Regions from separate parts of the Sporosarcina sp. P7 genome, predicted to be linked through region 1. Evidence: riboswitches for the same ligand, from Rfam matches in the RefSeq annotation. Region 1 holds a riboswitch; each other region holds the start of a gene.

Evidence for each region. Region 1 has a riboswitch for S-adenosylmethionine ahead of CSV60_RS01560 (bifunctional homocysteine S-methyltransferase/methylenetetrahydrofolate reductase). Riboswitches for the same ligand answer to the same signal wherever they lie in the genome.
Region 2: it holds a riboswitch for S-adenosylmethionine, as region 1 does, so the genes downstream of both, CSV60_RS11000 (methionine ABC transporter ATP-binding protein) here and CSV60_RS01560 (bifunctional homocysteine S-methyltransferase/methylenetetrahydrofolate reductase) in region 1, are expected to answer to the same signal.
Region 3: it holds a riboswitch for S-adenosylmethionine, as region 1 does, so the genes downstream of both, CSV60_RS07425 (methionine biosynthesis PLP-dependent protein) here and CSV60_RS01560 (bifunctional homocysteine S-methyltransferase/methylenetetrahydrofolate reductase) in region 1, are expected to answer to the same signal.

The regions. Positions count from the first base shown of each region.
Region 1 is NZ_PDZF01000001.1:272,218-282,821, reverse strand. Features, by position in the region: gene metH (methionine synthase) at 1-302, opposite strand, end outside; gene CSV60_RS01560 (bifunctional homocysteine S-methyltransferase/methylenetetrahydrofolate reductase) at 283-2,142, opposite strand; SAM riboswitch class I at 2,227-2,338, opposite strand; gene CSV60_RS01555 (hypothetical protein) at 2,503-2,700, shown strand; gene CSV60_RS01550 (biotin transporter BioY) at 2,830-3,429, shown strand; gene bioB (biotin synthase BioB) at 3,429-4,430, shown strand; gene CSV60_RS01540 (CtsR family transcriptional regulator) at 5,058-5,528, shown strand; gene CSV60_RS01535 (UvrB/UvrC motif-containing protein) at 5,540-6,091, shown strand; gene mcsB (protein-arginine kinase McsB) at 6,081-7,169, shown strand; gene CSV60_RS01525 (ATP-dependent Clp protease ATP-binding subunit) at 7,355-9,802, shown strand; gene radA (DNA repair protein RadA) at 9,892-10,604, shown strand, end outside.
Region 2 is NZ_PDZF01000010.1:78,937-89,540, forward strand. Features, by position in the region: gene CSV60_RS10955 (2-methylaconitate cis-trans isomerase PrpF family protein) at 1-237, opposite strand, end outside; gene CSV60_RS10960 (LysR family transcriptional regulator) at 374-1,237, shown strand; gene CSV60_RS10965 (CitMHS family transporter) at 1,485-2,792, shown strand; gene CSV60_RS10970 (AbrB family transcriptional regulator) at 3,358-4,488, shown strand; gene yyaC (spore protease YyaC) at 4,578-5,186, shown strand; gene CSV60_RS10980 (arsenate reductase family protein) at 6,062-6,421, shown strand; gene gcvH (glycine cleavage system protein GcvH) at 6,498-6,878, shown strand; gene CSV60_RS10990 (toprim domain-containing protein) at 6,941-7,306, shown strand; gene CSV60_RS10995 (thioredoxin family protein) at 7,287-7,586, shown strand; SAM riboswitch class I at 7,636-7,741, shown strand; gene CSV60_RS11000 (methionine ABC transporter ATP-binding protein) at 7,965-8,990, shown strand; gene CSV60_RS11005 (methionine ABC transporter permease) at 8,983-9,651, shown strand; gene CSV60_RS11010 (MetQ/NlpA family ABC transporter substrate-binding protein) at 9,717-10,574, shown strand.
Region 3 is NZ_PDZF01000006.1:8,273-18,876, forward strand. Features, by position in the region: gene nadE (ammonia-dependent NAD(+) synthetase) at 1-560, opposite strand, end outside; gene CSV60_RS07380 (nicotinate phosphoribosyltransferase) at 577-2,046, opposite strand; gene CSV60_RS07385 (LutC/YkgG family protein) at 2,295-3,011, opposite strand; gene CSV60_RS07390 (LutB/LldF family L-lactate oxidation iron-sulfur protein) at 3,014-4,435, opposite strand; gene CSV60_RS07395 ((Fe-S)-binding protein) at 4,456-5,175, opposite strand; gene CSV60_RS07400 (FadR/GntR family transcriptional regulator) at 5,324-6,046, opposite strand; gene CSV60_RS07405 (L-lactate permease) at 6,266-8,092, shown strand; gene CSV60_RS07410 (methylated-DNA--[protein]-cysteine S-methyltransferase) at 8,137-8,649, opposite strand; gene CSV60_RS07415 (DMT family transporter) at 8,666-8,980, opposite strand; gene CSV60_RS07420 (DMT family transporter) at 8,983-9,318, opposite strand; SAM riboswitch class I at 9,476-9,577, shown strand; gene CSV60_RS07425 (methionine biosynthesis PLP-dependent protein) at 9,658-10,604, shown strand, end outside.

The DNA of each region.
Region 1 (10,604 bases):
ATTTCTACAGACTTCGCATTAATTTCATCTGCACGATGACCAAGTGAAAATTCATTCAATACAAGGGGAGTACCGCCAAATGTATTCGTACAAATGATATCAGCACCGGCTTCTAAATACTCATCGTGAATTTTCTCCAAAACGTCAGGGCGTAACACACTCATGTATTCATTACATCCATCGTATTCTTCTCCGCCGAAGTCTTCCGTTGAGAAATCTTCCGCTTGCAGCATCGTCCCCATCGCACCATCAATGATAAGGATTCTTTTATCTAGTTGTTCTTCAATAGGATGTCTCTGCATGTGTTAATTCCCTCTCCTTCTGCTGGTCTATTTTCTTAATATATTCATACAACTCTAATGTCATATCGTAACGCAGGAATGGTGTGATGAGATACAGTCCATTAAAATACTGAGCCGCTGTATCTATCAATTCTTTTGCAATTTCAAGCCCTGTTTCAGTTGATTTTTCACGGTCATCTCCGCATTCCCGCATTCTTTCTAACACATCTTCTGAAAGCTTGATACCCGGTACTTCATGATGCAGGAACTCTGCATTTCGTATATTCGTCAATGGCATGATCCCAATAAAGATCGGTGTATCCAGGTGTTTTGTTGCTTCATATACATCGATAATCTTTTCTTTCGTGTAAACTGGCTGAGTGATGAAATAGTCTGCACCCGCTTCAATCTTCTTCTCGAGCCGTTGTACAGCACGATCGATGACGCGGACGTTCGGATTGAAAGCTGCTGAAATAGAGAAGCTGGCTTTCTTGCGCAATGGCTTACCGGAGAATGAAATCCCTTCATTCAATTTCTTAATTAACTGCAATAACTCCATGCTAGATACATCGTAGACGCTTGTAGCACCGGGGAAGTCCCCAACCTTTGTCGGGTCGCCTGTCACGGCTAGGATATCGTGAATGCCTAATGCATCAAGCCCCATCAAATGTGATTGTAAGCCAATGAGATTGTGATCGCGACACGTTAAATGTACAAGCGGGCGGATATTATGTTGCATCTTGACGATCGAGCCCATCGCCATGTTGCTGATGCGTGGAGAAGCAAGTGAATTATCTGCCATTGTTATAGCGTCAACTCCCGCGTCATATAACAAATTTGCACCTTTGATATAATCTTCTGTTTCCAAGTGGCGCGGTGTATCTAGTTCTACAATTACCGTACGCTCTGTTTTCGCTTTTTCGTGAAGAGGTTGATGTTTTGCCGGATCCGCTTCATGAATCACGATAGGTTTCGCCGGTTGTACGACCTTTTCCGTGATAGGTGTCAGTCGCGCTAACTGTGTTTTCGCCGCTTTAATATGCTTAGGTGTTGTCCCGCAACATCCTCCAATCAATCGAACGCCTTGATCACGAAGTAATACAGCAGCGCGTCCAAAGTATTCTGCCTCTGATTCATAAACAATACGTCCATCTTCTACATCTAATAGACTGGCGTTTGGATATGCGGATAAAAATGCTTTCTCTGGTAATGTCACATTATCGAATGCTTGAATCGTGTGGTAAGGACCTAATCGACAGTTAACGCCTACGATATCTGCCCCAAGAGACTCGAGCTGATGAAGTGCATCGTTTAATGAAAGTCCGTTCTGTAATACACCGGGATCATGCATAGAAACTTGTGCAATCAATGGAACATCCGTAATTTTCTTTAATGTTGTAACTACCGATGATAACTCTTCAAAGTCATAATACGTCTCCAATAGGAGACCATCAGGATCACCTGTTAATAATGCATTGGCTTGTTCAAGTACGACTTTTTCAATTTCATCTAATGTCGCATCGCTTTTACGTATACCTCGCAAGCCACCTATTGTTCCAAGTACAAATTGCCCCCCAGGCGCCGCTGCGCGTTTGGCAATTTGAATGGCTGCTTTATTGAAATCCGTGACATGACTTTCTAAGCCGTAGCGAGCTAATTTGATTGCGTTCGCACTGTAAGTGTTAGTCTGGATTATATCTGCACCAGCTGAGATGTAGTCTTGGTGAATTTGCTCTATAATTTCAGGCTTTTCTATATTTAGTTCTTCATAACAGTAATCAATTCCGTAAGAATATAAAATCGTCCCCATTGCACCATCTGCCGTTAGGACATTTGTTTGTAGTTTCTCGAGCAATGACATAAATCCATCTCCCCTTTAGCCTTTTTTAATCAAAAAAAGCCTTCAAGTATATTAGAAGGCTTTGTAATCCCAATGACTAGTTCCCTCTCATCTTTTCAGAGTGTCAATTTGACAGACTGCTGGAAGTAGCACCTTGCCTAAATGGCTGGTTGCTGAAGCGTCGACGGGCCAGTCCCTCGGCTTCTCTTGATAAGATATGTTTCTTATTCAATTATTTAGATTATTCTAACCACATCATAGCGGCTTTGTTGGATATCGTCAAGTGAACGTTTGGTGAAGTTCAAAGCGCGGAGTTAGTGCATAGAGAAATTGCGGTATATATGCTAAAATTAATGAATTAACTCGAAAAGGTGAGAAATTATGCGATTCTTTAAATACTCATTTCCAATCGCTGTTCTTGTAGGTACACTTGCTTGGATTATGATAGGTAACAGTTACGAAGAAGTTGCTTATGATATGCGTGTGTACATTACAATTGGGGCTGCTATATTCAGTGGTTTAATCTCAAGTGTTTTGTTTCGCAAAGAAAAGGAAGAACAGATTGATGAGAAGAAGTAGGCTGTCAGCGGTATGCTGCAGTCTTTTTTTGTCTACTTTTATGAGTTAACCAAAAAATAAAATGTGTTGACACGAAATAGGTTAACCGATATTATTTATGGGGTAACCAGTTTAGAAAGAGGTGTCGTAATGGCAATAGCAACAGAGAGACGACCGGTAAGTAGATTCAGCGCACTAACTATTGTATATAGCGGGATGTTTGCTGCGTTAATGATGATTGGAGCGAATATTACATCCTTCGTGCCGTTTTTAGTAGTTGGTGGAGTACCCATCACATTACAAACTTTTTTCGCTATCTTATCAGGGCTATTACTTGGTAGTCGTCTAGGTGCGTTATCGATGACCGTCTATATGTTAATAGGACTAGCAGGGGCACCGGTCTTCGCTAAATTTTCAGGAGGCTTCGGTCAGATCTTAAGTCCAACGTTTGGTTTTATACTCACATTTATTCTGATTGCTTATGTAGCTGGAAAGATTGTTGAGCGAAAGCATACTTTGTCTGCTTTTATTATCGCAGCATTTGTCGCTACAGCAGTCAACTATATACTAGGTACAACTTGGATGTATTTTGCGTACAAGATGTGGGCTGCTGCACCCGACGTGTTTACCTACAAGATTGCTTGGCTGTGGATGATGCCGCCACTACCGAAAGATTTAATTCTAGCTGTACTGTCAGGCATATTCGCATTTAGAATATCAAAACACTTGAAAGTGAGGCGGACGTTATAATGAACTATCAGAGGCTGGCTACTCAAGTACTCGAAGGCCATGTACTAACTGATGAGGAATCACTCGCAATATTAAATAGCCCAGATGAAGATTTACTATTATTACTGCACGCGACATACTCGATTCGGTCACATTACTTCGGCAATAAAGTAAAGTTGAATATGATTATCAATACGAAATCGGGACTATGTCCGGAAAACTGTGGGTATTGCGCGCAATCCATCATTTCAAAAGCACCTGTTGAAAAGTATGCAATGATGAAATCGGAAGAAATACTAGAAGGTGCGGAACGTGCTGCCGCTAATAATGCGGGCACCTATTGCATCGTAGCAAGTGGACGAGGACCGCGTGACAGTGAGCTGGACATCGTGATTGATTCTGTTAAACAGATTAAAGAGAAGCACAAGGGCATGACGGTATGTGCTTGTTTAGGTATTTTGAAGCCAGGACAAGCAACACGTTTGAAAGAGGCAGGAGTAGATCGCTATAACCACAACTTGAACACATCTGCAGAGCATCACGAGAGTATAACAACATCGCATACATACGATGATCGTGTAAATACTGTAGGACTTGCCAAGGAAGCGGGCATCTCTCCATGTTCAGGCGTTATCGTCGGCATGCGTGAAACAAAACAAGATATCATCTCCATGGCGCGTAGCCTACGTGAACTGGACGCAGACTCGATACCTGTAAACTTCCTGCACGCAGTGGATGGAACCCCGTTGGAAGGAACATCAGAACTGGATCCCCGTTACTGCTTAAAGGTCTTGTGTCTATTCCGCTACATTAATCCTAGCAAGGAAATCCGCATCTCGGGTGGACGTGAAGTGAATCTTAGAAGCCTACAACCACTAGGCCTCTACGCTGCAAACTCCATCTTTATCGGTGACTACCTCACAACATCCGGTCAAGAAAACGATCAAGATCAAAAAATGCTGGAAGATATGGGCTTCGAAGTCGACTTAGAACCTTTGAATAAAGAACCCATCACTTTGTAAATAGAAGAGAAGAAAAATGTTTGTATACTCCGTGACTGAAGACAATCCACTATAAGGATCTGTTCTTCAGTCTTTTCTTATTTATATAAGTTGAATTAAAGATTTCAGGATACACTAAGTGATTTTCGTTACAGGCGGCGACTCCGGCGGGAACAGCACAAGCTGAAAGCCCCGCAGGTAGCGAAAACCGTAACGAAGAACGGTTTTTGCGAGTAAAAGCGAAGCGTTAGGAGCACGTCTTTGCCCGTAGCGGACGAGGAGATTGAGGCCGTGCCCGCGGAACGAGTCCGCCTGGAATGGAAATCAACGGTTCCCTTGTGCGGACTACTTCTTATGTTCAACTAATATAGTTAGAATTCCATTTAGAAAGATTACAGTAGTACACCGTAAGCGGAAAATACCCGTCTAGAACGTTAGTAAACGGTGCCAAACTATCCACTTTATTTTTTGTCTCATTACTAATTGAATAATCATTAGCCAGATGTGACAACCTAGCACTAGGTTTTCTTTCAACGTAATAAGGTATACATATAAACAAATGAATTGCATCCCACCCAATTACTGCGATACAATTAAGTCAAAGATAGTCAAAGTCAACTAGAAGGTTGAGTGAAGCGAGGTGACGAGATGCGTAATATTTCTGACATTATAGAAGGGTATTTGAAGTCGATTATAGAAGAGGAAGATAGTGCTTCTATTGAAATCAAAAGAAATGAGATTGCCGAGAAGTTCCAATGCGTACCATCACAAATCAACTACGTAATCAAAACCCGGTTTACGGTCGAAAGAGGCTATGCCGTGGAGTCTAAGCGAGGGGGCGGGGGCTACATCCGGATTTATAGGGTACGTACCAACTCCCGAAAGGACTTACTTGAACAAGCGTTGGAGATTTTGGAGAGTGAAGCGTCTTCTACTATGGCGGAAGATGTCATCATCCGTTTAATTGAAGAAGAAGTCATTACAGAACGTGAAGCTAAGTTGATGCTTGCTGCGGTGAGCCGCGGTACTCTGCGTTATATGTTGCCTGAGCGGGATGCGTTACGTTCACGTATTCTTCGCGCCATGTTAGTTACGTTAATTTATGAAGAGATAGAATGAGGTGAATCTCCATGCTTTGTGAAAACTGTAAAGAACGACCAGCTACTGTAGTGTTTAAACAGGAAACCTTAAATCATGCAACAGAGCGCCATTTATGTGATAAATGTGCATTTTACTCACAGACATTTTCTTTCAGTCCGGATCAGGAGCCATTATCCATTCAACAATTCTTAGCGCACTGGTTGGGCGGTTCAGAATTATTTTCAGAACAAAAAGCCGATGAAAGATTACCAGATGGTCCGAAATGTCCGAATTGCAATTTGACCTTTCACCGTTTCCTTGACATCGGAAAGTTTGGCTGTGCTGTATGTTACGAAGCATTTAGCGGGCAACTGCCAAGGTTGTTTGCCAAATTGCATAATGGACATACCCAACACCGTGGAAAGATTCCGGTTTCACTTAATGAACGCTTTGCCTTAAAGAGAAAACTTGAAGATATCCGTACGAAAATGCAGCAAGCCGTAGAAAATGAACATTTTGAAGAAGCGGCAACTTTGCGTGATGAGGCGAACCAGTTGAAACAGCAGCTGTCTGACGGGGGTGACGATCAACATGTCATTTGAAAAATTTCTCAAACAAGAACTGACAGGTTGGATGGTGGCGGAAGGTGAGCATGCTGACATTGTCTTATCCACAAGAATCAGGCTAGCCCGTAACTTGCAAGATTATCTATTTCCGATTAGTGCTTCACAGGAAGACGCAAACCGCGTGAGCGAAGCGTTACACCATGCAGTCAAGCCGATGCAGAATCACCATTTTACAGGCACAGCGATGAAAGATTTGTCACCACTTGAAAGACAAATCTTAGTCGAGAAACATTTGGTCAGTCCACAGTTGATCAACCCTGAAAAACATGGGTCGGTTTTGCTATCGGAAGACGAAACGATCAGCATTATGGTAAATGAAGAAGATCATATTCGCATTCAATGTATATATCCTGGTTTTCAAATAGACCAGGCATATGAACAGGCTGATCGAGTGGATAGCGAACTGGAAGCGAATCTGAACTATGCTTTCGATGAAACATTCGGCTATTTGACAAGTTGTCCCTCCAACACAGGTACAGGAATGCGCGCATCTGTCATGATGCATTTACCTGCATTGACGATCACTAAGCAAATCGAGCGAATTATTCCCGCGATATCTAGACTTGGAATGGTCGTACGTGGGAGTTATGGAGAGGGCAGTGAAGCGCTCGGCAATATTTATCAAGTTTCCAATCAAATCACACTCGGCAAATCAGAAGAAGAAATCCTCAAAGACTTGGAGAGTATTTCAAAGCGCTTGATAGCGCATGAAAAGAAATCACGTGAATTATTATTGGCTAAATCGGAAGTTCACTTAGAGAATAGGTTATTTAGGGCACTCGGTACCCTGACCTATTCGCGAATATTACCTTCAGCGGAAGCGGCAAAATGTTTGTCTGACGTCCGTTTGGGTATTGATTTAGGTATCATAGAAAATATTGATATGACCATTTTGAATGAATTGATGATTTTCATGCAACCAGGTTTTCTTCAGCAATACGCAGAGGCGGAATTAACATCTGATGAACGAGATATCCTTCGTGCACAATTATTCCGAGATCGGCTAGGTGTAGTGCGATCTGCTGCACAAAAAAAAGACAATGATTCGTTATGAGCAAAGTTTTTGCAAGAAAGTCTCATAGCATTTATAATTAATCAAAGATAGTCAAAGTCAATATGCGAATTAGGTTGTATCGCGAACTGACATGAATATATATAGTTATAGGAAACAAAGCAAGGATGCGTTATTTTGCATAACATAGAATATAGTCCACTGATGAAGGAAAGAGGGGAATGGATATGATGTTTAATCGATTTACACAACGTGCACAAAAAGTTTTACAACTGGCTCAAGAAGAGGCTATTCGTTTAAAACATGAATCTATTGGTACTGAGCATATTCTACTCGGATTGATTCGAGAAGGTGGCGGCATCGCAGCAAAAGCTCTTGAAGCAATTAGCGTGAATGCAGATACTATTGAACGAGAAGTAGAAATTCTGGTGGGTGTAGGCTCTAAAGATGTGGGTCCGATCGTTCATTATACTCCACGCGCAAAACGTGTCATCGAATTATCTGTTGATGAGTCTCGTAAATTAGGACATTCTTATATCGGTACTGAGCATATTTTATTGGCTTTGATTCGAGAAGGGGAAGGTGTGGCAGCGCGCGTTCTGAATAATGCGGGTGTTAGCTTGAATAAAGCTCGCCAGCAAGTACTTCAATTGCTTGGTAATGATGAAAGTTCTGTTGGGAACCCAGCGAATTCTGCATCAGCGGCAACACCAACATTAGATGGCTTAGCGCGTGATTTAACTGAGATCGCACGTGAAGGTACATTAGATCCAGTTATTGGACGAAGCAAAGAAATCACACGTGTTATTGAAGTATTGGCACGTCGTACGAAAAACAACCCTGTGCTGATTGGGGAACCGGGTGTAGGTAAAACAGCGATTGCGGAAGGTTTGGCGCAGCAAGTCGTAAGTAATGAAGTACCTGAAATCTTGCGTGACAAACGCGTGATGACACTGGATATGGGTACAGTCGTTGCGGGCACGAAATACCGCGGTGAGTTTGAAGATAGAATGAAGAAAGTAATGGAAGAAATTCGTCAAGCGGGTAACATTATATTATTCATCGATGAATTACACACGTTGATCGGTGCAGGTGGAGCAGAAGGTGCTATTGATGCATCCAACATCTTGAAGCCATCACTTGCACGTGGTGAACTACAATGTATCGGTGCTACAACACTTGACGAATACCGTAAATATATTGAAAAAGATGCAGCGCTTGAACGACGTTTCCAACCGATCCAAGTCGATGAGCCAACTGTAGACGAAACAATTCAGATCATTAAAGGCTTGCGTGACCGGTACGAAGCGCATCACCGAGTAAAGATTACCGATGAAGCAGTTGAAGCCGCGGCGAAGATGTCTGATCGTTATATCTCGGATCGTTTCTTACCAGATAAAGCGATTGACTTAATTGACGAAGCGGGATCGAAAGTACGCTTGCGTTCGTATACAACTCCTCCTAATTTAAAGGAGCTTGAGGTGAAGCTTGAAGCGATCCGTTCTGAGAAGAATGCAGCCGTTCAAAGCCAAGAGTTTGAGAAGGCCGCCTCTTATCGGGATAAGGAGCAGAAAATGAAGGAAGAATTGGAAACAACGAAATCCGCTTGGAAAGAGAAACAAGGGCAGACTGAGTCCGAAGTGACAGTAAATGATATCGCTTCTGTTGTGGCGATGTGGACAGGAATTCCCGTTGACAAGATTGCGGAAACAGAATCTGCTAAATTGCTTAACATGGAAGAAATTCTACATGAACGTGTCATCGGCCAAAATGAATCTGTCGTAGCGATTTCCAAAGCAATCCGCCGTGCGCGTGCGGGGTTAAAAGATCCTAAACGTCCAATTGGTTCATTCATTTTCCTTGGCCCTACTGGTGTAGGTAAAACTGAACTAGCTCGTGCGCTAGCAGAAGTAATGTTCGGTGATGAAGATGCGATGATTCGTATCGACATGTCAGAGTACATGGAGAAGCATGCAACATCTCGTTTAGTTGGATCACCTCCGGGATATGTTGGTTATGAAGAAGGAGGTCAGTTAACGGAGAAAGTTCGCCGTAAGCCTTATTCAGTAGTACTACTTGATGAAATTGAAAAAGCACACCCTGATGTATTCAATATCTTATTGCAAGTATTGGAAGACGGGCGTCTGACGGATTCTAAAGGACGTACAGTTGATTTCCGTAACACGGTAGTCATCATGACTTCTAACGTAGGGGCCACGGAATTGAAGAAAAACCGTTACGTTGGCTTTAATATTCAAGATGGCGAATCCGATTATGATGATATGAAAGAGAAAATGCTTGCTGAGTTGAAAAAAGCATTTAGACCAGAGTTCTTAAACCGTGTAGATGATATGATTGTCTTCCACTCGTTGGAGAAAGAGCACTTGCGTGAAATTGTTAGCTTGATGAGTGATGAGCTGGCAAAACGTTTGGCTGAACAGGACATCGAATTGATGTTAACTGAATCTGCTAAAGATAAGATTACGGATGAGGGATATGATCCTGAATACGGAGCTCGTCCACTACGCCGTGCATTACAGAAACATGTAGAAGATCGTTTATCTGAAGAATTACTCGAAGGTAAAGTTCTGATGGGTGAAAAAGTAATCATTGATGTAGAAAATGACCAGTTTGTCGTGCGTACGGAGAAACAAACAGTAGCAGCAGAAAAATAATAATAGGATAAACCGGATAGCTCGCTCGCTTAGTTTTTTAAAAGCGATGCGAGCTGTCCTTTTCGTATTTTAAAGTAAGGAGAGAGTATATGGCTAAGCGTAAATCTAAATTCATGTGCCGTTCTTGTGGATATGAATCCGCTAAGTGGATGGGGCGCTGTCCTGGTTGTGGAGAATGGAACACGATGGACGAAGAAGTAGAGATTGTGCAAAAAGGACCGCGTGCCGCATTTCAGCATGGGGAGAGAGTGAAGCAAAAGGCTTTGCCGATCAGTCAGGTGGAAACGGCTGAAGAGCCTCGTGTTAAAACGGAGTTAAAGGAATTAAACCGCGTGCTTGGAGGTGGAATTGTTCCTGGCTCGCTCATATTAATTGGTGGTGATCCGGGAATCGGAAAATCTACATTGTTGCTTCAAGTCTCGTCATTACTTGCGAATCAACAGCAACGCGTACTATATATATCGGGAGAGGAATCGATTAAGCAAACAAAGTTACGTGCAGAACGTTTAGGTGTGAAATCAGATGAGTTGTACATTTATGCTGAAACCGATCTTGCAATGATCAATGAAACGGTGGATGAAGTGAAGCCGAGATTTGTTATTGTGGACTCGATTCAGACTGTTCACCATCCTGAAGTATCATCGGCACCGGGGAGTGTATCACAAGTGCGTGAATGTACCGCAGAACTAATGCGTATAGCAAAGACGCAAAACATTGCCATATTCCTCGTAGGTCACGTAACAAAAGAAGGACAAATTGCAGGACCACGATTGCTTGAGCATATGGTGGATACGGTACTGTA
Region 2 (10,604 bases), on a different contig from region 1:
TTGGGCAAATGTATATTCGACATCAATTTCTTTTAAATCTGACTTTTTAATGATTGCAGCTTTACTCGTCAATGAATTTGCGCCGCCTATTCCGTCAATTTGTCTTTGATCGGGACTACCCATAATATCTAATAAAAAGTCATCCCAAAGACGAAATTCGTTCGGCATGTCCTTATAATCCAAAAAAACACCTTTACTTGTTCCACCGCGCATAATAACAACAGGCACTCTCATCAAAATAACCACCTCTCAATAACTTATTGTTTCGAAGCTTCTAAAAATAGCTTAAGATAGAGATGGAGATAAGTAAAATAGATATTTTTTGACTCAAAACCAAAAAAAAAATTATAATCAATTGATTGGAGTGCTGTAAATGGATGAAAAAGACTGGGATGCAATCCGTATATTATATGAGGAGAAAAATATTACGAGGGCCGCAGAAAGGTTATATATTTCGCAACCAGCGTTGACCTATCGGTTGAAAAACTTGGAAAAGAGTTTTGGAACCAGTTTATATTTTAAAATAAAGGGCGGTATTGAGTTTACAACAGAAGGGATACATTTAGCGAAATATGCTGAAGAAATGATTGTTAAGTTACAGAATACGAAAGATTATATGCTCAATATGCAAGATGAAGTAAGAGGGACTTTGAGGTTAGGTGTCTCGAGTAACTTTGCTCAATACCGGTTACCGAAAATATTGAAAAAGTTCTCAACAAAGTATCCTAATGTGCAATTTAGTATAAATACAGGCTGGAGCACTGATATTATGAAGCTCTTGGATTCGTCTAGTGTGCAACTAGGGATATTGCGTGGGAACTATGATTGGCATGGAATGAAGACATTATTACATAAAGAAAGACTATGTATAATCTCTAAAAAGGAAATTGATATGGATGATTTACCGGATTTACCTTTTATCAATTATAAAACGGATAGCTCTTTAAAAAATTTAATCAATGATTGGTGGCATGACCGGTTTACAGAACCGCCATTGGTTATAATGGATACAGATCGACAAGAAACGAGTAAGGAAATGGTTAAGAATGATTTAGGGGTTGCCATTTTACCAGAGATTTGCCTCCAGCCATCAGATAATCTATTTACTCAAGGATTGTCCTATAAAAATGGAGAACCTGTTTTTAGAAAAACGTGGTTAATGTACAACGAGGATTCCCTCCAACTTGCCACTGTTAAAAGATTTGTGGACTTTTTAAATGAGAATCACAATCTATAGAAAAACCAATGGAAGAACGAGGAAGTAGTATGTCCTCGTTCTTTTTGATGTTTTCTTTTATTCAAAGGATTATAAGTATTCTTTTGTGAGTGAATGCAAAAAAATCTATTTTACTTATTTGAATACGTATAATATTCTGAGAGTGTATAAAAAATAGAGTTTCCACTTAGAAAAAAGAAAGTAGAAATGAAAAATATGTTTTGCTATTTCTTTTTTGTAAGCGGATTCTCAAAAGGGGGTTTTTATTATTCTTACATTCTTAGGTATATCTATGGTAGTCGTATTCACATATTTAATCATGTCGAGACGTCTATCACCGGTTACAGCGCTTGTTGTCGTTCCAATTGTGTTCGCACTAATTGGTGGATTCGGTTTAGAACTTGGAGACATGATGCTAGATGGTATGAAAGTTGTTGCACCTTCTGCGGCGTTACTGCTGTTTGCCATTCTGTTTTTTGGTATCTTGATTGACGCAGGTTTATTTGATCCTCTTATTAACAAAATGATGAAAATTGTAAAAGGGGATCCAGTTAAAATCGCATTGGGGACTGCTATCATTGCGATGATTGTGGCATTAGATGGAGATGGAACTACGACGCACATGATTACCATTTCGGCTATGTTAGCACTCTATCTAAGAATTGGAATGAATCCCCTCATTTTGGCGACAATTTCAATGCTAGCCGTAAGTATTATGAGTGGAATGACCCCTTGGGGTGGACCCGCCACTAGAGCAATCGCAGCACTGGGTCTTGATGCAAATGAATTCTTTCTTCCTCTCATCCCAACTATGTTAGCAGGAATGGCTTCTATACTTTCTATTGCATACATACTTGGAATGAAGGAACGTGTAAGATTAGGCGTTATTGTTCTTAAAGAAATTCCAGATGATGCACTAGCGATGAGTGGTGTAGCTGCGAGTGTCGCATTGGAAGAAGATATCAAACGACCGAAACTTAGAATGTTTAACCTGATTTTAGTCGTTGTAATCATGGGAATTTTAGTTACGGGTATCATGCCTGTCCCGGTTCTGTTTTTAATCGGATTTGTAATCGCTTCCATGATTAATTATCCGAATTTAGAACAGCAAAAGGAACGCATTAGTTCGCATGCAGGTAATGCAATAACAGTAGTCTCGTTAGTGTTTGCAGCTGGTATATTTGCGGGGATTTTTTCTGGCACAAATATGGTGGATGCGATTGCTACCTCATTGATTTCCATCATTCCAGAATCTTTAGGCTCGTTTTATCCATTAGTCGTGGCTATCACCAGTATGCCGTTTACGTTTGTATTATCGAATGATGCGTATTATTTTGGTGTATTGCCTATCTTGGCTGAAGCGGGAGCAGCGTATGGCGTAAGCGCCTTAGAAATTGCGAGAGCATCGGTATTAGGACAGCCTATACACTTCTTAAGTCCACTCGTTGCCTCCACTCTTTTACTAGTAGGAATGGTTAAAACAGATATTGGGACTTTCCAGCGTTTTGCGTTTAAGTGGGTTCTTCTCTGCTCCTCTGTTATTATCATTGTTGCGTTTGTAACAAATGTAATTTGACTTACATTAAAGAGAAGCCTTTCTAACCTAGGATTGAACTGACCCCCAAATGATAGGCACTTTAAAAAGTGACTCCATTTGGGGTTTTTATCTAGTTCGGTCTATATATCTTGAAAATAATTATCTGGAAAGGAATGTAGTAAATAAGTAAAAAATCTTTAATGAATGCCAACGTAGATTAGTAGGTACATACAATTTCATTGGTAAAATTCAAAGATAGAATCCGTATAGACACAGGGCTAAGACTATTCAAGAGATTCTACGTTATGTAATGTATTGAATGGACAATTTAAATAATAGGAGCCAGAGAAGGTTTTGGTAACGGACATTCATAACTACATACGTAGACAGTAGGATTAAAAGAGATGACTCCGGAACAATGTCATTGGTTTTATATAGCAAAATACGGCTTTAAATATATACATTAAAAGGTAATCAATTATACTTATGCTTACATAGAAAAATTCAATATTTTTTACTTCTTTTATTGTAGTATAATGGTTTAAGGAGCGAATTGTTTGAACATTGAACTATCTATTGATCGGCAGCGAAAGAGGGAGTTTTGATGTCCAAGAGAAATGAATTCACGGAAACAGCTCTATGCGTTGTCATTAGTGGAACGGGAGGATTTCTCCTTTCTTTCACAGGTTTACCTGTCGGTTGGATGATTGGGACCCTCCTAACTGCTACTTTACTGTTTATATTCAAACCCAAGATCCTGAAAGTGTCATTCAATCAAAAAGGTATTCCAAAATATTGGATGGCCATTGGTCAATGTATATTAGGTATTGAACTTGGGCAAAAAGTGAATGACTCTGTTTATTACATTTTTCTGGAGAACTGGTTGACTATTACGATCATGCTATTACTTTCTATTATATTCTCTTTAGTATCGGGACTGATCGTATGGAAATTTAGCGATTTGGATATGTTGACAAGCTTTTTTTCCACGGCTCCGGGAGGACTTTCCACAATTCCAGGAATTGCAGAAGAGCTCGGTGCTAATACAGGTGTTGTTAGTATTGCACAAACGATTCGGATCTTTTTAGTCGTTCTGTTCATTCCATTATGTTTATCATTTTGGGTGATCCATCCTATAGAGGCAACTGGTCATACTGATTTAGCTTCTAATACATTTCAAGGAGAACATCTATTGACAACCGCCCTTTTTCTTGGAATTGCATGTCTTGGCTACTTTTTAGGTGTATTATTAAAATTTCCGGCACCCTGGTTGCTTGGGAGTATGGTCGCTATCGCCATCGTCAAGTCTTCCAGTTCAGTGGTGATTGGTTATCAGCTAGTTGCTTGGTGGCCTCCTGAACTAATTATCCTATCCCAAGTAGTAATTGGCGCGAGTATCGGATCTCGTTTTCAAAAAGAAATGTTTAAAGGATTAAAGAAAACATTAGCCATTTCATTTTTAAGTACTATATTCCTTATTGTTTCCATGTTCTTCTGTTCCGTTATCACGGCAAGAATCACTGAATTGTCATTTACAACTTCTGTTTTGGCTTTTGCACCAGGTGGTATCGCTGAAATGACCACTACCGCCGTTGTTCTGGGAGCAGACTCTACACTTGTCGTCGCGGTACAAGTACTCCGTGTCATTTCAGTTTGTGTAATTCTCCCGCCTTTCTTCAAGCTTTTAAATTACTGGAATATCAAAAAGAGGAGGCATTCTCAAGCGTCTGCATAAGCGGATGCTTGGATTCATTATGGATTTAGTGCTTTATTTTATTAAATAACGGCACTGCTATTCATTATTTTCGAAAAAGGAGTGTCGAAATGGGTAGTTATTACAGTTTTAAAGAAAATGAAGTTCGAAATCTTCAACCTTATAAATTTAATTCAAGAGGAAAAAATAGAATTCTAGAAATTGAATTACTTACATCCGAGTTGAGAAATATTATTAAACATCCAGGAAATGCGGGAAGAGATGTCATTTTTTTATGTATCGGTTCAGATCGATATATCGGTGATTCGTTAGGCCCCTTGGTTGGATCCATGCTCAATGAAAGTAATATTACTTATCTAGTTTACGGAACATTAGAAGAACCAGTGCATGCGTTTAATTTAAAAGAAACGCTAAAAAAAATAAATAGACGATTTAAGAATCCTCTCATATTCAGTATTGACGCTAGTTTGGGAACTAGAGAGCAAGTTGGATATGTGATTTTTGAAGAGGGGCCACTAATTCCTGGAAAAGCGCTTAAAACGATTTTACCTGAGGTCGGTGATTATAATTTTAAAGGTATTGTCAATTATATCGATCCGTTACCAAAGGGACAGTTTTTAAACGATACAAGACTATTTACAGTGATGAATCTTTCTAAAGCCATCGTTGAAGTTATTACACGTATTGATGATATGGATAACGCTGCAAACGATCAATAAGTTTGCTAGTGAACTTTTTTAAATAAAGAATTCGTGCTAATCTTGTATATAAACTGTACACTATTTAAAGGTTAGTTTAAAAAAGACGGGATTAGCCTTACGCTGTAATTAGATGATTTCGGTATTTTTCCGGAGTCATCTTTTTAAATCCTCCGCGAAAAATTTTCTTATGATTCATCGGCGTTCCCAATACTTCTTTTAGAACCTTATAAAGACCAGAATACTCAATTTACCTTTATTTGTCATGAACATACTTAAGCAATTGATAGTCCTGATAATTATCCCTTTCACAAATGGCATAGTTGAACTGTGAGGGGATGGAAGCTCCAGTTGGGGATGCTTTCCTGTGGGCGTGATTTACTCAAGGCAGTCTATGAAAGCACATGCTCCTAACGCTTCGCATTTACTCGCAAAAGCCGTCCTTTGCTACGGCTCTCGCTGATCCTCCAGGAGTCGCCCCAACTTCCGCTTCCATCCTACGTGGGTAGGTGAGGTACTTAGATCACTTACGGGAGCTAGTATGTGAATTATTGTGTCTTGACTTATTTAAGTTCAAGTGCAGAAATTCAACATCAATTACAACACTGACTTCAATGCACAACAAAAAGTATCACCTGCTCACATTGCAAGGGATTGGCGCGTAGGAGGGGCGACTCTGGGAGGATCAGGCCGATCAGGTGAGACAACCAAGGGAGCTTGCGACTGGTTGGCTCACCGCGGCCCCATAAGACACGCGTCCCCTCCGAAGTGCCAATCCCTAACCCCAACACATTGCCAGTCTTTTTACGCACGAACACATCAGCAATCAAACGCCGCTAAGTTCGCATCCATTCCCCTTTATTTGCTATACTGAAAAAAAGGAGGGATTGATTATTATGACTATGACATACTACGGCTATCCAAAATGTACCACGTGCCGCAAAGCGAAGAAATGGCTTACGGACGTGGGGATTTCATTCGAAGAAAAGAACATCGCCGAACAACCTCCAAGCGAAGACGAACTGCGCAACATGATCGCGAATTCCGGACTTGAAATGAAAAAGTTCTTCAACACGAGCGGCATGAAATATCGTGAGCTCAATTTGAAAGACAAACTGCCAACTATGACGGATGATGAAAAGATCGCGCTCCTCGCTTCAGACGGAATGCTTATCAAACGCCCAATCGTTTCCGACGACCAAAAAGTGACCGTTGGATTTAATGAAACCACGTTCACGGAAACATGGAAGAAGTGATCTAGGTTCTTGTCTTTACAGGGGAACTATGGCAAACTAAAGGAAGTTAAACTATTATATTTTTGGAGGTAACGACATGAGCACACCAAAAGATTTGCGTTATTCAGAAGAGCATGAGTGGGTAAAAGAAGAAGACGGTAAATACCGTATCGGCATCACACATTTCGCACAGTCTGAACTAGGGGATATCGTATTTGTTGAATTGCCACAGGTTGGCGATCAATTGAAATCGGACGAGCCTTTCGGAAGCGTTGAATCAGTGAAGACGGTTTCTGAATTGTACGCTCCATTAACTGGTAAGGTTGTAGAAGTGAACGAAAACCTCGAAGATAGCCCTGAATTGGTTAACGAATCTCCATATGAAGACGCATGGATGGTAGTAGTTGAAATCGATAACAAAGCTGAACTGGATGAGTTAATGACAGCTGAGCAGTACGAAGAAATGACAGCTGAATAATATTCCAAAAGAACAAGCGCTGGAACGTCTCAGCGCTTTTTTACACGCTAGGAGGAAACAGGATGGACCCGAAAGTTCTCATTGTAGAAGGCGGTTCGGATCGTAAGCGGCTAGTACCGATCCTTGCAGAGCCTGTAGAGATTCTTTGTACGAATGGCACGATTAGTGCGTATCACATTGAAGAACTGCTTGAACCGTACGAGCAGCAAGATCTGTTCGTCTTTATGGATGCGGACGCCTCCGGTGAGTCCATTCGTAAGCTGTTCAAACAACTGTATCCAGAAGCGAGACATTTATACACGGATCGTCTCTACCGTCAAGTGGAAACGACTCCCGTTAAGCTATTGGCAAGCATTTTAGCTGCTGCTAATTTTAAAGTACATTCCAAGTATTTGGCAGGTGGACCACATGAATCATTGGACAATTGAAGACTGGCAACGCACACAGGCGGCAGAGCAGGTAGCCGCTTTTTATTTATATACACCAATGTGTGGAACGTGTGCAGTCGCTTCAAAAATGCTGACGGTGATCGAGACAATGCGCCCGCAACTTCCAATTGGAAAGGCAGACTTGAATTATGTCCAGGAAATCGCAACTGAATATGAGGTGGAAAGTGTTCCTTGTTTACTCATTCAGCGCAAAGGACAGCCTGTAGAAAAGATTTACGCCTTTCAATCCGTCCCGTATCTACTAGAGAAGCTCAGTTGACAATCGAAATAAAAGTATGGTATAAGTAGTTAATCAATTGAATACGTAACTCTTATAAAGAGCGGTGGAGGGAAGTGCCCTATGAAGCCCGGCAACCGTCACATATGTGAAATGGTGCCAAATCACTCAATGCGTAATGCTTTGGTAGATGAGAGAAATGGTAACGTACATAACTACATACGTTCGGCCTTTCTGCTTATCTGCAGGAAGGCTTTTTTTAAACTAATGCGGAAAGCGCCGTGTAGGCTCGACAGGCGTTGGAGGACGTAACACAAAGGCGCTTTTTGGCTTTTTGGTACGTCTGAAACGTCTCGAGAGCCTAGTGCTTGTAGTATTCTAAAAAACAGATTTAAAAGACTTAATAAGGTGGTGCGGAAAATGATTCAACTAACAAACGTTCATAAAAAGTTCCAATTGAACCGTTCAGAAATTGCCGCGGTAGATGACGTGACACTGGCCATCAAAGAGGGAGAAATTTTCGGCGTCATCGGGTACAGTGGGGCAGGAAAAAGTACATTAATTCGACTATTGAACGGTCTTGAAACGCCTACGTCCGGCAGTATCATGATTCACGGACAAGAAATGACTTCATTACAAGGTGCTGGCCTTCGGAATGCACGTCAGAAAATTAGCATGATCTTCCAGCATTTTAACTTACTGTGGTCTAGAACAGTAGAAGAGAATATCATGTTTCCTCTCGAAATTGCTGGCGTAAAGAAATCGGCACGTAAGCAAAAAGTGAAGGAATTGATCGATCTCGTTGGATTGACAGGTCGAGAACAGGCGTATCCATCGCAATTATCAGGTGGTCAGAAGCAACGTGTCGGCATTGCGCGCGCGCTTGCGAATGATCCTGAAGTCCTACTCTGTGATGAAGCGACGTCCGCACTAGATCCAGAGACGACGAATGCGATTCTTGATTTACTAACAGATATTAATGAGCGTCTTGGACTAACGATTGTGTTGATTACGCATGAAATGCACGTCATCCGGAAGATCTGTCATCGCGTGGCGGTCATGGAAGCGGGGAAAGTCGTGGAAATGGGCAATGTACTAGATGTCTTCCAATCCCCACAAGCGGATATTACAAAGCGCTTTATTTCGCAAGTGACTGATAGTGCAGATACGGACGCAGCGATGGCACATTTACAGCAGGAATCGCCGCACGGCAAATTGATCAAGCTAGCTTTCATTGGCGACCGTACAGAGCAGCCGCTACTTGCTGAATTGATCCGTAAATTCCCAATCGATGTCAACATCGTGCAAGGAAATATTTCGACAACACGTGACGGCGCATACGGAACACTCGTCTTGCAACTAGTAGGGGACGTGGCGGTTATAGAGGAAGCGATTGCTTTCCTGGATGCCAATGAAGTGAAGACGGAGGTGCTGATCCATGATTGAGCAATGGTTCCCAAACGTGAATTGGGATAAAATGTGGGAAGCAACGGGTGAGACACTTTATATGTCGGCTTACTCCACGTTCTTTACATTTGTCTTGGGTATCGCACTTGGTTTGTTGTTGTTTTTAACAAGTCCAGGGCAGTTATGGGCGAATAAAATCACCAATGTCTTTACAGGCGCCTTCGTGAATATTTTCCGATCGATTCCGTTTATCATTTTGATTATTTTATTGATTCCTTTTACAAAATTATTATTCGACAGTATGCGTGGACCGAATGCCGCATTACCCGCATTAATTATCGGTGCCGCTCCCTTTTATGGCCGAATGGTGTTGATTGCATTGCAGGAAATCGATAAAGGGGTTATCGAAGCAGCGCGTTCCATGGGGGCTAAAACGTCCACAATCATTTTCAAAGTTTTGTTACCAGAATCCATGCCAGCACTAGTCTCCGGAATTACGGTAACTTCGATTGCGCTCGTCGGATATACCGCGATGGCAGGTGTGATCGGTGCAGGCGGTCTAGGTACGCTCGCGTATTTGGAAGGGTTCCAGCGGAGTCGCGAAGATGTCACGTTAATGGCAACAATTCTAGTATTGATTATCGTATTTATCATTCAATTTATTGGTGATTTCATTACAAAACGTTTGGACAAGCGATAATAGGATTTTCAGGGAAACCTGTTAACCATAGAAATATTCTATAGTAGAAAGGGAGAAATGTGGATATGAAGAAATTTTTATTCGGTCTATTCGCAGCAGTACTAGTGCTTGCATTGGCAGCTTGCGGATCGAAAGACGAAGGTAACAAAGATAATGCAGCACCAGATGTAGATGAAGCAGGGAAAGGCGAGAAAACGTCTTTGGTAGTCGGTGCATCTAACACACCACACGCAATAATTTTGGAAGAAGCTAAGCCGTTATTAGCTGAAAAAGGCTATGATTTAACAATTGAGACTTACACAGATTATGTACTGCCAAACAAAGATTTGGACGAAGGTACACTAGATGCGAACTATTTCCAACACATCCCTTATCTTGAGAGCCAAATTGCCGATTTCGGTTATGACTTCGTCAATGCAGGCGCTATTCACATCGAGCCGATCGGTGTATATTCTAAGAAATATAAGTCGTTGGAAGAACTTCCCGACGGAGCGACGATCTTAATCAGTAACTCTGTTGCGGATCACGGTCGAGTACTTTCTATGCTTGAAGAAAAAGGATTGATCAAGCTAGCGGATGACGTGGAAAAAGTAAAAGCTGAAGTAGGCGATATCGTAGAAAATCCAAAGAACTTGGAGTTTGATGCGAACTACGAAGCAGCGTTAATGCCTCAGTTGTATAATAACGATGAAGGCGACGCATTATTAATCAACTCCAACTTCGCTATCGATGCGGGGTTGAATCCAATGGAAGATGCGATCGCATTGGAAGACAAAGAGTCTCCATATGTTAACGTAATTGCTGTGAAGAGCGGCAACGAAGACAGCGATGCTATCAAAGCATTGGTAGAAGTATTGACTTCAGAGCAAATTCAAGATTTCATTTTGAATGAGTGGTCTGGATCAGTTGTTCCTGTAAAATAATACAATGAACGCCGGTAGCTATCGCAGCTG
Region 3 (10,604 bases), on a different contig from region 1:
AGACGGTAAATCGGCATAAGATCCGCTGCACCATCACCAAACTTTGTGTAGAAGCCAGTGATTGCTTCAGCTGCGTGATCTGAACCTAGAACGACCGAATGATGGACAGCCGCTACAGAATATTGCACTTTCATACGTTCGCGCGCCTTTTCATTTCCTTTATCAAAGTCAGAGATATAAAGACCCGCCTTGATCAGAGCCCGTTCACTGGCATCGACCGCTTCTTTAATATCTACTGAATAGACGACCGATGGACTAATAAAACGCAATGCATCCTGACAATCGTCTTCGTCAAACTGCACGCCATACGGTAAACGGAGTGCATAAAAGCGGTATTTTTCTTCAGCTAATTCTTCGTTAAGTTCATCAATCGCCATCTGCGCTAGTTTGCCAACTAATGTAGAGTCTTGACCACCAGAAATACCTAATGTGAATCCTTGTAAAAATGTGTTCTTTTTCAAATATGCTTTCATAAAATTAATGGAAGTCCGGATCTCTTGCTGCGGGTCGATTTCCGGCTTCGCACGTAATGCTTGGATAATTTCTTGCTGCAATGTCAACGCTCCCACTTCCTTTTCATCGTTTTGTATAGCTCTCGACCATTTCATGTACTTCTTCAATATTACGTCGCTTATTATCCCAACACTTTTGACTAAGGTCGACAGGATACTCTTCTGGATTCAAAGAACGTTTATATTCTTCCCATAGTAAGGAAAGATTTTGTTGTGCAAATTCACGAATTTTATAAACTGGTGGATTTTTATAAATGGTTATTCCATCGCGAATAACTTGCTCGTGTAAGTTTACCGCTTCAAAATTCGTCACAAACTTCGAAATAAATGTATGCACGGGGTGGAACATTTTGATACGTTCTTCTGTTGTCGGATCTTCGTCATGCATCGTAATGTAGTCACCTTCCGCTTTGCCATTTTCAAGGTCAATGATTCGATAGAGTTTTTTGCGGCCAGGTGTTGTCACTTTTTCTATGTTTGCCGAGATTTTAATCGTATCTTGCATTTCCCCGTCATCGCTTTCTATGGAGACAATTTTATAGACTGCCCCAAGCGCTGGTTGATCATATGCCGTAATCAGTTTGGTTCCAATGCCCCAAATGTCGACTTGGGCTCCTTGGGCTTTCAAGTTTAAAATCGTATACTCATCCAAATCATTAGATACTACGATTTTCGCCTCTGTGAAACCAGCTTCATCTAACATACGGCGAGCTTCTTTTGACAAGAAGGCAATATCTCCGCTGTCCAGTCGTACGCCGATGAAATTAATGCTGTCTCCAAGTTCTTTTGCCACTTTAATGGCTGTCGGAACGCCAATCTTTAACGTATTATACGTATCCACTAAGAATACGCAATCGCGATGACGTTGTGCGTATACTTTGAATGCCGTGTACTCATCTTTATAAGCTTGGACAAATGAATGTGCATGCGTTCCCGAAACAGCTAGTCCGAAACGTTTTCCTGCGCGTACGTTGCTCGTAGATTCCACGCCACCAATAACCGCTGCACGCGCGCCCCAAACTGCGGCATCCATTTCATGCGCACGTCGGCTCCCGAACTCCATCACCACATCATCTTTCACTACTTGCTTGATCCGGCTAGCTTTTGTGCTGATCAACGTTTGGTAGTTAATAATATTTAACAATGCTGTTTCGATCAATTGCGCTTCAATCAAATTCGCCTCAATCCGGATGATGGGTTCATTCGCAAAAACGAGTTCTCCTTCTCTCATGGAGTACACGTCCCCGGTAAAACGGACGCCTTTCAAATAATTGAGGAAGTCATCAGCAAATCCAAGCTCTTCTCGTAAATAAGCTAAATCGCTTTCAGTGAATGAAAACTCTTCAAGATACTTCAGTACATGTTCAAGACCTGCAAATATCGCATACCCGTTACCGAATGGAATTTTTCTGAAATATACTTCGAATACTGCTTTCCGTTCATGAATGCCGTCCGCCCAATACGATTCGGCCATATTGATTTGATATAGGTCTGTGTGTAACGCTAAACTGTCGTCTTTGTATGATGAAGTCATAGTCGTCTCCTTCTCCCGCTGCAATAATATTGTCATTATACACTATTTTCCCTATTTCTCAGCAAAGTAATCATTAACTGGTGAATTGACTTCAGAAATATAAGTTTTTAAAATTAGCAAAGAAAAGACAGAAGTCAGACCCCCTTAAATTCGGAGTTTACCTTCTGTCCCACGTAATTATTTCTAGTGATATTTAGTTCTGTTTTAGCTTCCCAATTTCTCATTGAAAGGAGTCGTCACTTCATTTTTCAGCAATCCTCTATAACCATATATGTTGCTTTGACAGGACCATGTACACCGATGACGAGATTCATTTCAATGTCCGCGGAGTTGCTTGGACCTGTGATGAAGTTAATACAGGATGGGACTTGCTCGCCATTGTTTAGTTTTTCTCGAATCATATCTGATGCCTGGGTAATTCTTGGGACTAGCGTGCTTTTAGGGATTAAGGCAATATAGTGCGTTGGAAGCAAGCTGACTGAACGACCTTTGTCCGCACTACTGAATAGTACAACGGTGCCGGATTCTGCAAGGGTCATGTCGCTGAATGTGATGCCGATATTTGCTTGTTCAGCCAATTCGATGTTCTTTTCTCCAAGTGAAGGATCCCAGCTATTGACTTCAATCTGTTCTGAAGGCCACTTTGTTTCTAACAAGTCCGATAATCCATATTCCCCAAAACGTCCGTCTTTCCATAGAGATAGTGGTCCGCCACCATAAGCTTTTACCACTTCGTCTAGCGCAACTGGCATTGATTCTTTTGTCGTTTCGACGATATCTGTATGAATTTGCTCACATTGCACACGTAATACTCCGAGCAACTCATCTAGTGAAGCGTCTGCTAACACTGTACGCTGTGGCTGATGTTTCCAGATCGGTTTTTCTACTTTCATTTTGGGTTCGCGCCCTAATTGTGTCGCGATCGTCGCTAGAAAAGCATCACGGTTTTGAATTGTTCCTCCCATGCTTATTTGCCCCCTTTCTGATCATAGAACCAGTCACGGAAACGCGTATTTCCGACAGCTGGGAACTCCCGTAAATCGGTCCAGTCCTTCAGCGGACCCGGACCTTTTGATATCCGGTCATTTTTCGTCAAAGGTTTCATCGCGGTAGATGCTACCTTTGAGCCCATAGAATACAACGGATTCGATGCAGCACCAATCCCGAATGCTTTCATTGCCAGTCTTTCGGAAATAGGTGATCGACCTTCTTCTTCCACAATGATGCGTCGATGTGTGTGAAGTAGTTCGTGAAGAGGGATTTTCACCGGACAAGCATCCGTGCACGCTCCGCATAGTGTGGAAGCAAAAGGCAGCTCTTTAAAATCGTCGTAACCGCCAAGCAACGGTGATAGCACAGCACCTATTGGACCCGAATAGATTGAGCCGTAGGAGTGCCCACCGATATGACGATAAACAGGACATACGTTGACGCAAGCAGCACATCGGATACATTGCAACACGGATTGAAATTCTGTCCCTAAAATTTCGGATCGCCCATTATCGACGATAACTAAATGGAATTCTTCTGGACCATCCACATCCCCTTCATCTCTAGGGCCAGTTAACGCTGTGACATAACTCGTCAACTTTTGTCCCACTGCACTTCGTGTCAATAAGCTGACCAATACTTCGAATTCTTCAAAAGAAGGTACTACTCGTTCCATGCCCATTACCGTGATTTGAGTTTTCGGCAATGCGGATACAAGTCGTGCATTCCCTTCATTCGTCACAAGACTAATGGAGCCGGTTTCAGCAATCGCAAAGTTGCAGCCTGTAATACCTATGTCTGCATCCAAGAATTCCTGGCGTAGCTTTTCGCGTGCATGCAAAGCCAGTTCTTCCGGTTTAGAAGTCTTATGATAATCCAACTTTTTCTCAAAAACTTCGCGTATCTGTTCCCTATTTTTATGAAGGGCAGGTGCTACGATATGAGACGGCGGATCATGATCATCCACTTGAAGGATATACTCTCCTAGGTCTGTCTCTATGACTTCACATCCGGCTTCTTCCAGTACAGCATTCAGATTAATTTCTTCCGTTACCATCGATTTAGACTTCACAACTTTTTTACCATCTTTTTTCTTAATGACATCCCGGACATAATCACTCGCTTCTTCAGCAGTCTTCGCAAAAAATACGTGACCGCCACGTTCTGCTACATTTTCACTTAGCTGATGTAAATAGAAGTCCAGGTTTTCAAGGACATGCTGACGAATTTCTTCTCCGTGTGAACGCCATTCTTCCCAACTACCCAGCTCCTCTGCAGCGTCTAGTCGTCTACCATGCAAACGCTCCTGAGCACTGGCCACTGCTTGTCTCATAAAATCGTCTGAAATATTTTCCTTTGTTCGATCGGTAAAGTTTTTCTTGCTGAATTTCATAGCCATTACTATCACCTCACTTTTATTTACTCATTACTATTTAACACTTGCGCGATGTGCATGACACGGATTGGTTTACCCACTCGTTCTGCACGTCCTCCAATATTCATCAGACAACCACAGTCCGCCCCGATTAAATAATCTGCTTCAGTCACTATGGCACTATTGACCTTCTCATCTACCATCTGTTCAGAGATATCCCCCATCTTTACGGAGAATGTACCGCCAAAGCCGCAGCAATTATGAGCATTGGGTAAAGGGATCATTTCGAGTCCTTCCACTTGATTCAATAACTTTTTCGGTTCTTCGCTAGCGCCTAGTAATCTCGTCATATGACAAGACGGATGATACGTCGCTTTTCCTGTCAATTTCGCTCCTACATTTTCTACTTGCAGCACATTCACGAGAAATTGTGTGAACTCATACGTTTTATCAGCCAACTCTTGAGCCCTCGGTAACCAATTCAGATCATCTTTGAATACGTCAGGATATAGTTTAAACATCGTGGCACAAGATCCGGATGGAGTAACTACATACTCTGCATTTTCAAATGTCTTAATCATATTTTTCATCGCTGATTTTGAATTTTCTACATAGCCACTGTTATAAGCAGGTTGTCCGCAACATACTTGTCCTTTTGGAAACGACAATTCACAGCCTTGTCTTTCGAGCACTTCTACCATATCTTTACCAGCGTCTGCATAGAACATGTCCACTAGGCATGTGATAAACAAGCTAACTTTCATAGTCATTCACCTCTTCAAGATAGATTTCATAAGGTCAACAGGTCATCAGATGACTTTAAGTTATTTCCTAGCATACTATAAAGCTTATTGATTTAACAGATATTTATGACAAATAATTTAAAAATCACCCGTAACAAGACGGGTGATTTCATATTTTGATTGACTTCAAATAATTAGACAATACATTTTCTACGTTGACCAAATGTCCTTGCATATGAATTGCTGCGAGATCCGGCTGCTGTTTTTTAATCGCTAGAAAAATCGCTTCATGCTCTTCATATAATCGATCAACAGTCGCTGTTTCCGTATACAAGCAGATTCTCCGAGTTTCCCTCATGGATTCTCCTATGAGGCTTGCCACGTGGTTCATTAGTGTAACGAGCAACGTGTTGCCCGTAGCTTCTGCAATCGCAAAGTGGAAGTCAAGATCCGCTTTTTCTCCAAGAAGAATATCACCTGCATGTTCTTTCATACTGCGCAAAGCCTTTTCCATTTTCGCCAAGTCTTCATCTGATCGATTTAGCGCCGCGTTGGTAACTGCTCCTACCTCTAGTATCTTCCGCACGCCTAGTAAATGATCGACGTCTTGCTGATTCATCAAAATAGCGCTTTGCAATGGAAATGCCAAGTCTTCAGATGAAAATTCATTGACGTACGTCCCTTCACCTTGCCGCATTTCAATGAGCCCCAATGCACGCAATGATGTCAATGCTTCCCGAATGGCTGATCTTCCGACACTGAAGCTTTCTGCCAATTGCTGGACGGAATCCAGTTTATCTCCCGGCTTAAGCTCGCCGCTCCGAATCATTTCCAGTAAAGCATCTGCTACTTCCTCATATATTTTCTTAGGCTTGATTTGCTTATAGTTCATGATCTTTCACTCCTGTCTGCTGTATTCATTATAATCCAAAAATACACCCTGTGCTAAATTCGAATAAGTTATTCACTATCAGAAAACACAAAATTCTTCTTGTCTTTTAATTTGCCAGTCTATATAATCAGAAAAAGAACTCATTAGGTCATCAGATGACCTAATGAGTAGTAGTTAAATGAAAACGTTTCCAAAAAAATGACACTGGAGGTTATTTATTTGAATTTACTTGTACTGTCTCTTATTGCTTTACTGCCCATTATTACTATTTTCGTATTTTTGGTCTTATTGAATTGGCCCGCAAGTAGGGCTATGCCTATTGCACTCGTCGTTACTGCTTTGATAGCTATATTCATTTGGGGAACGAAGACAAATATCGTGGCAGGTGCTGCGTTCAATGGATTAATTACCGCTTTAGAGGTTATATTCATTGTCTTTGGCGCCGTACTCTTGCTCAATACAATAAAAGAAAGCGGAGCAATCCACACAATTCGTAGCGGTTTCACTTCCATTTCACCAGACCGTCGTATCCAAGCGATTATTATCGCCTTTTTATTTGGTTCCTTCATCGAAGGTGCATCAGGATTTGGGACACCAGCTGCAGTTGCGGCACCCCTGTTAGTCGCAGTCGGTTTTCCTGCACTTGCTGCTGTTATGGTGTCATTAGTAATTCAAAGTACAGCCGTATCGTTTGGAGCGATCGGAACCCCTATTCAGATTGGTGTCAGTACAGGCCTTTCTGATCAGCCCGCTGTGATGGCAGCACTTGAAAAAGTAGGCATGAGTTTTCCCGAGTTTCTACTGCAAATTACTACGAATACTGTACTAATTCACGGCGTAATTGGTTCTTTGATTCCGTTATTTCTGGCTGCCCTGCTGACACGCTTCTTCAGCCCTGCCAAGTCCTTCCGTGAAGGATTGAAAGTGTGGAAGTTTGCGTTGTTTGCAGGTCTAGCATTCACTATTCCTTACTTCATTATCGGAATTACATTAGGTCCAGAATTCCCTTCCTTGCTGGGTGCACTCATTTCATTAATCATTGTGATCCCCGCTGCTAGAAAAGGTTTATTCATGCCGAAAGTAGAAGATACTTTCGATTTCCCACCGCGCACACAGTGGGAGGAAGATTGGTTCGGCAAGCTGAATCACGAAGTGCCCAAACCGCTGGATGAAAGCCGTAGAATTTCGATGTTGAAGGCATGGATGCCATATTTAGTGCTAGCAAGTTTGCTTGTACTTTCAAGAACGCTTGAACCCTTCACTGCTTTACTTAAACATTCCGCTGTCACACTCAAATTTGAGAATATATTCGGTTCGGCTATCACAACGGCAACTACACCATTATTCCTGCCCGGTTTCTTCTTTATTGTTGCTTCATTGTTCGGTTATTTATTGTATCGTATGAAACCTTCTGAGTACGTACTTGCTTGGAAGAATTCATTCCACACAGCTGTTACTGCAGGAGTTGCATTAATATTTGCTGTACCAATGATTAAAATATTTTTGAATACTTCATTGGCAGCCGGAAAAGTGGCTGCAGATAGCGCATCTTTGGTCGGTGAAAACATGCCGCTAATTTTAGCTGAAAGCGTTTCCGTCGTAAGCGGAGAGTTTTGGCCAATTGTTGCACCAATTGTCGGTGCGCTCGGCGCATTCATTGCCGGCAGTAACACCTTTAGCAACATGATGTTTTCACTGTTCCAATTTGGCGCAGCAGGCAATATCGGTCTTGATACTGCTCAAGCAGGCATTGTTGTAGCGATGCAGGCAGTCGGCGGCGCTGCCGGAAACATGATTTGTGTGCATAACGTCGTGGCTGCTTCGGCTACAGTTGGTCTGATAGGCAAGGAAGGGCTACTCATACGACGCGTCCTCTTCCCTCTAAGTTATTATCTGCTGACTGCAGGTTTCTTGGGAATGGCAATTATTCATGGAATTTTCAATATCTGGCTACTCATTGCAATCATCATTGTTGTTGGTTTTATAATGAAGATGTCCACAGATAAACGTAAGTTGTCTGCAAATATCTTGCGACAGCCATCATAAATAGCAACAATAAAAAAGAGCCTTATGGCTCTTTTTTCATACTGTTATTCATTTATCTTCGTGTGAGTACTTTCAAGCAAAATCAGCTTCGCTTTTTGGTTTCTCCCGTCACGATAGCCTGACAAACTGCCATCTTTCGCAATAACACGGTGACAAGGCACCACAACCATCACAGGATTCTTACCTATTGCAGATGCTACAGCACGAACAGATGACAATTTCCCAATCTGTACCGCAACTTCTGAATATGTCATAGTTTCACCATACGGTATTCGTTGTAGTGCTTCCCATACTTGCAGTTGAAACGATGTTCCTTTTAAATCAAGTGGAATCGCTGAAAAATCTTTCGTTGTACCCGATAAGTACTCCTTCATCTTGCTTATATAGACTCCGAGCTCTGTTTCATCTTCTATTAAGTCAACTGTATCAAACCGGTACGACCAGTCCTTCATACGTTCTACACTATCTTCAGCTAGTCCGGCATAGCACAGTCCCTGTTTTGTAGCGGCTATTGTTACAGTCCATTCATTAAAATCAAAATTTGTCCAATAAATCAGTTACGCCACTCCCCTTTCATCCGAACAACTTCAAGCCTACAGCACCGAAAATGATGAGCGATAAAAAGAAGAGACGTTTGATGCTAGCAGATTCTTTGAATATCAAAATCCCCATTAATACGGCTCCTGCCGCTCCTAACCCTGTCCATACCGCATACGCTGTACTCATCTGTATTTCGCGCATAGCAAGAGACAGGAAAACAAAACCAAAACCAAAAATCCCCACAATGAGTAACAGTCTTTTAATTGAACGCTTCTGTAAATAATAATTAATACTCACCACACCGAAAATCTCACCGAGACTGGCAATCATTAAGTATACCCAAGCCACTGTCAGCCACCTCCTTCTGCATCGGCTTTTTCATCTGTTGTCAGCTTAATGCCGACTACCCCAATGACGATGAATCCGATGAAGGTCAGCGTAACCCACGTAAAACCTGCTTGAAAGAAGAATATATCCACTAAAAGGATTGCAGCGGCACCAGATCCGGTAAAAACAGCGTATACCGTGCCGGAAGGTAATCTTTCACATGCTTTTATAATGAAATAAAAACTCAATACAATCGCCATAACCGTTCCGGTCCATTGCATTACAGTTTCAGAATAACGAAGACCGACTACCCAGAAGATCTCTATAACAGCCGCCAATGCGACATAGCCCCAAGCCAAAATGAAAATCTCCTTTCCATTATGAATAGTATCTATCAGTATAACAAATCTTTTACTGAAACAAAAAAATCAATAACTGATGTTAAAAGGAAACTTGCATCTAGTATATCTGCATGATAGAATAAATTCGTCAACAGTTTTTCCTATATTATGAATATTCTTATCGAGAGAGACGGAGGGATAGGCCCAGCGATGTCTCAGCAACCAGCCACAGGCACGGTGCTAATTCCAAGGGTGACAACCACCTTGAAGATGAGAATACTGTATACACTTGTATGTTCGAGGGCCTATTCGAAAAGAAGAGGTTCTTTTTTATTTTGCCGGGGGGGATGAATATTCATGACAAACAACGGATTAGAAACTAGATTAGTACAACTTGGAAACCACAGTGATGAGAAAACCGGAGCAGTCAATACACCGATATACTTGTCTACAGCGTACCACCATGAAGGTCTAGGCAAGTCCACGGGATATGATTACACACGAACAAAAAACCCTACGCGTTCTATCCTAGAGGATGGAATTGCAAACCTAGAATCAGGTGACCAAGGATTTGCATGTAGTTCTGGAATGGCAGCCATTCAACTTATTTTATCTTTATTTAAAACAGGTTCGGAACTATTGGCGCCTGAAGACTTATATGGCGGTACCTATCGCCTGTTTAATCAATATGAAGAGACGTATAATATTAAGACGCGTTACTTATCGTTCGATGATGTTTCAGAAGTCGAGCAAGCGATTACTGATCGTACAAAAGCGATCTTCTTGGAAACGCCTACAAATCCATTAATGCAAAACATAGCCATCAGTACGTATGCGGAATTGGCTAAAAAACATGATTTATTGCTAATTGTCGACAATACGTTTTTAACACCTTATTTCCAGCGGCCAATTGAGGAAGGCGCAGATATTGTCATTCATAGCGCAACGAAATATATCGGTGGACATAATGATGTGCTTGCAGGTCTAGTCGTGGCAAAAGGTGAGGATTTATGCGAACGTCTATTTACCAATCATAATGCGATTGGAGCTACATTGTCTCCTCTTGATTCATGGCTTGTCGTACGCGGTCTAAAAACTTTGCATTTACGCATGAAACAGCATGATGCAAATGCGAAAATGATGGTCTCTTATTTAGAACAAGAACCTCTTATTGCCGACGTGCTCTACGCTGGAATCGGTGGTATGTTATCATTCCGAGTACAAAATAGTGAGTGGGTCGGGCCATTCCTTGAAAATATGAACTTAATTTCATTCGCCGAGAGTTTGGGCGGTGTGGAAAGCTT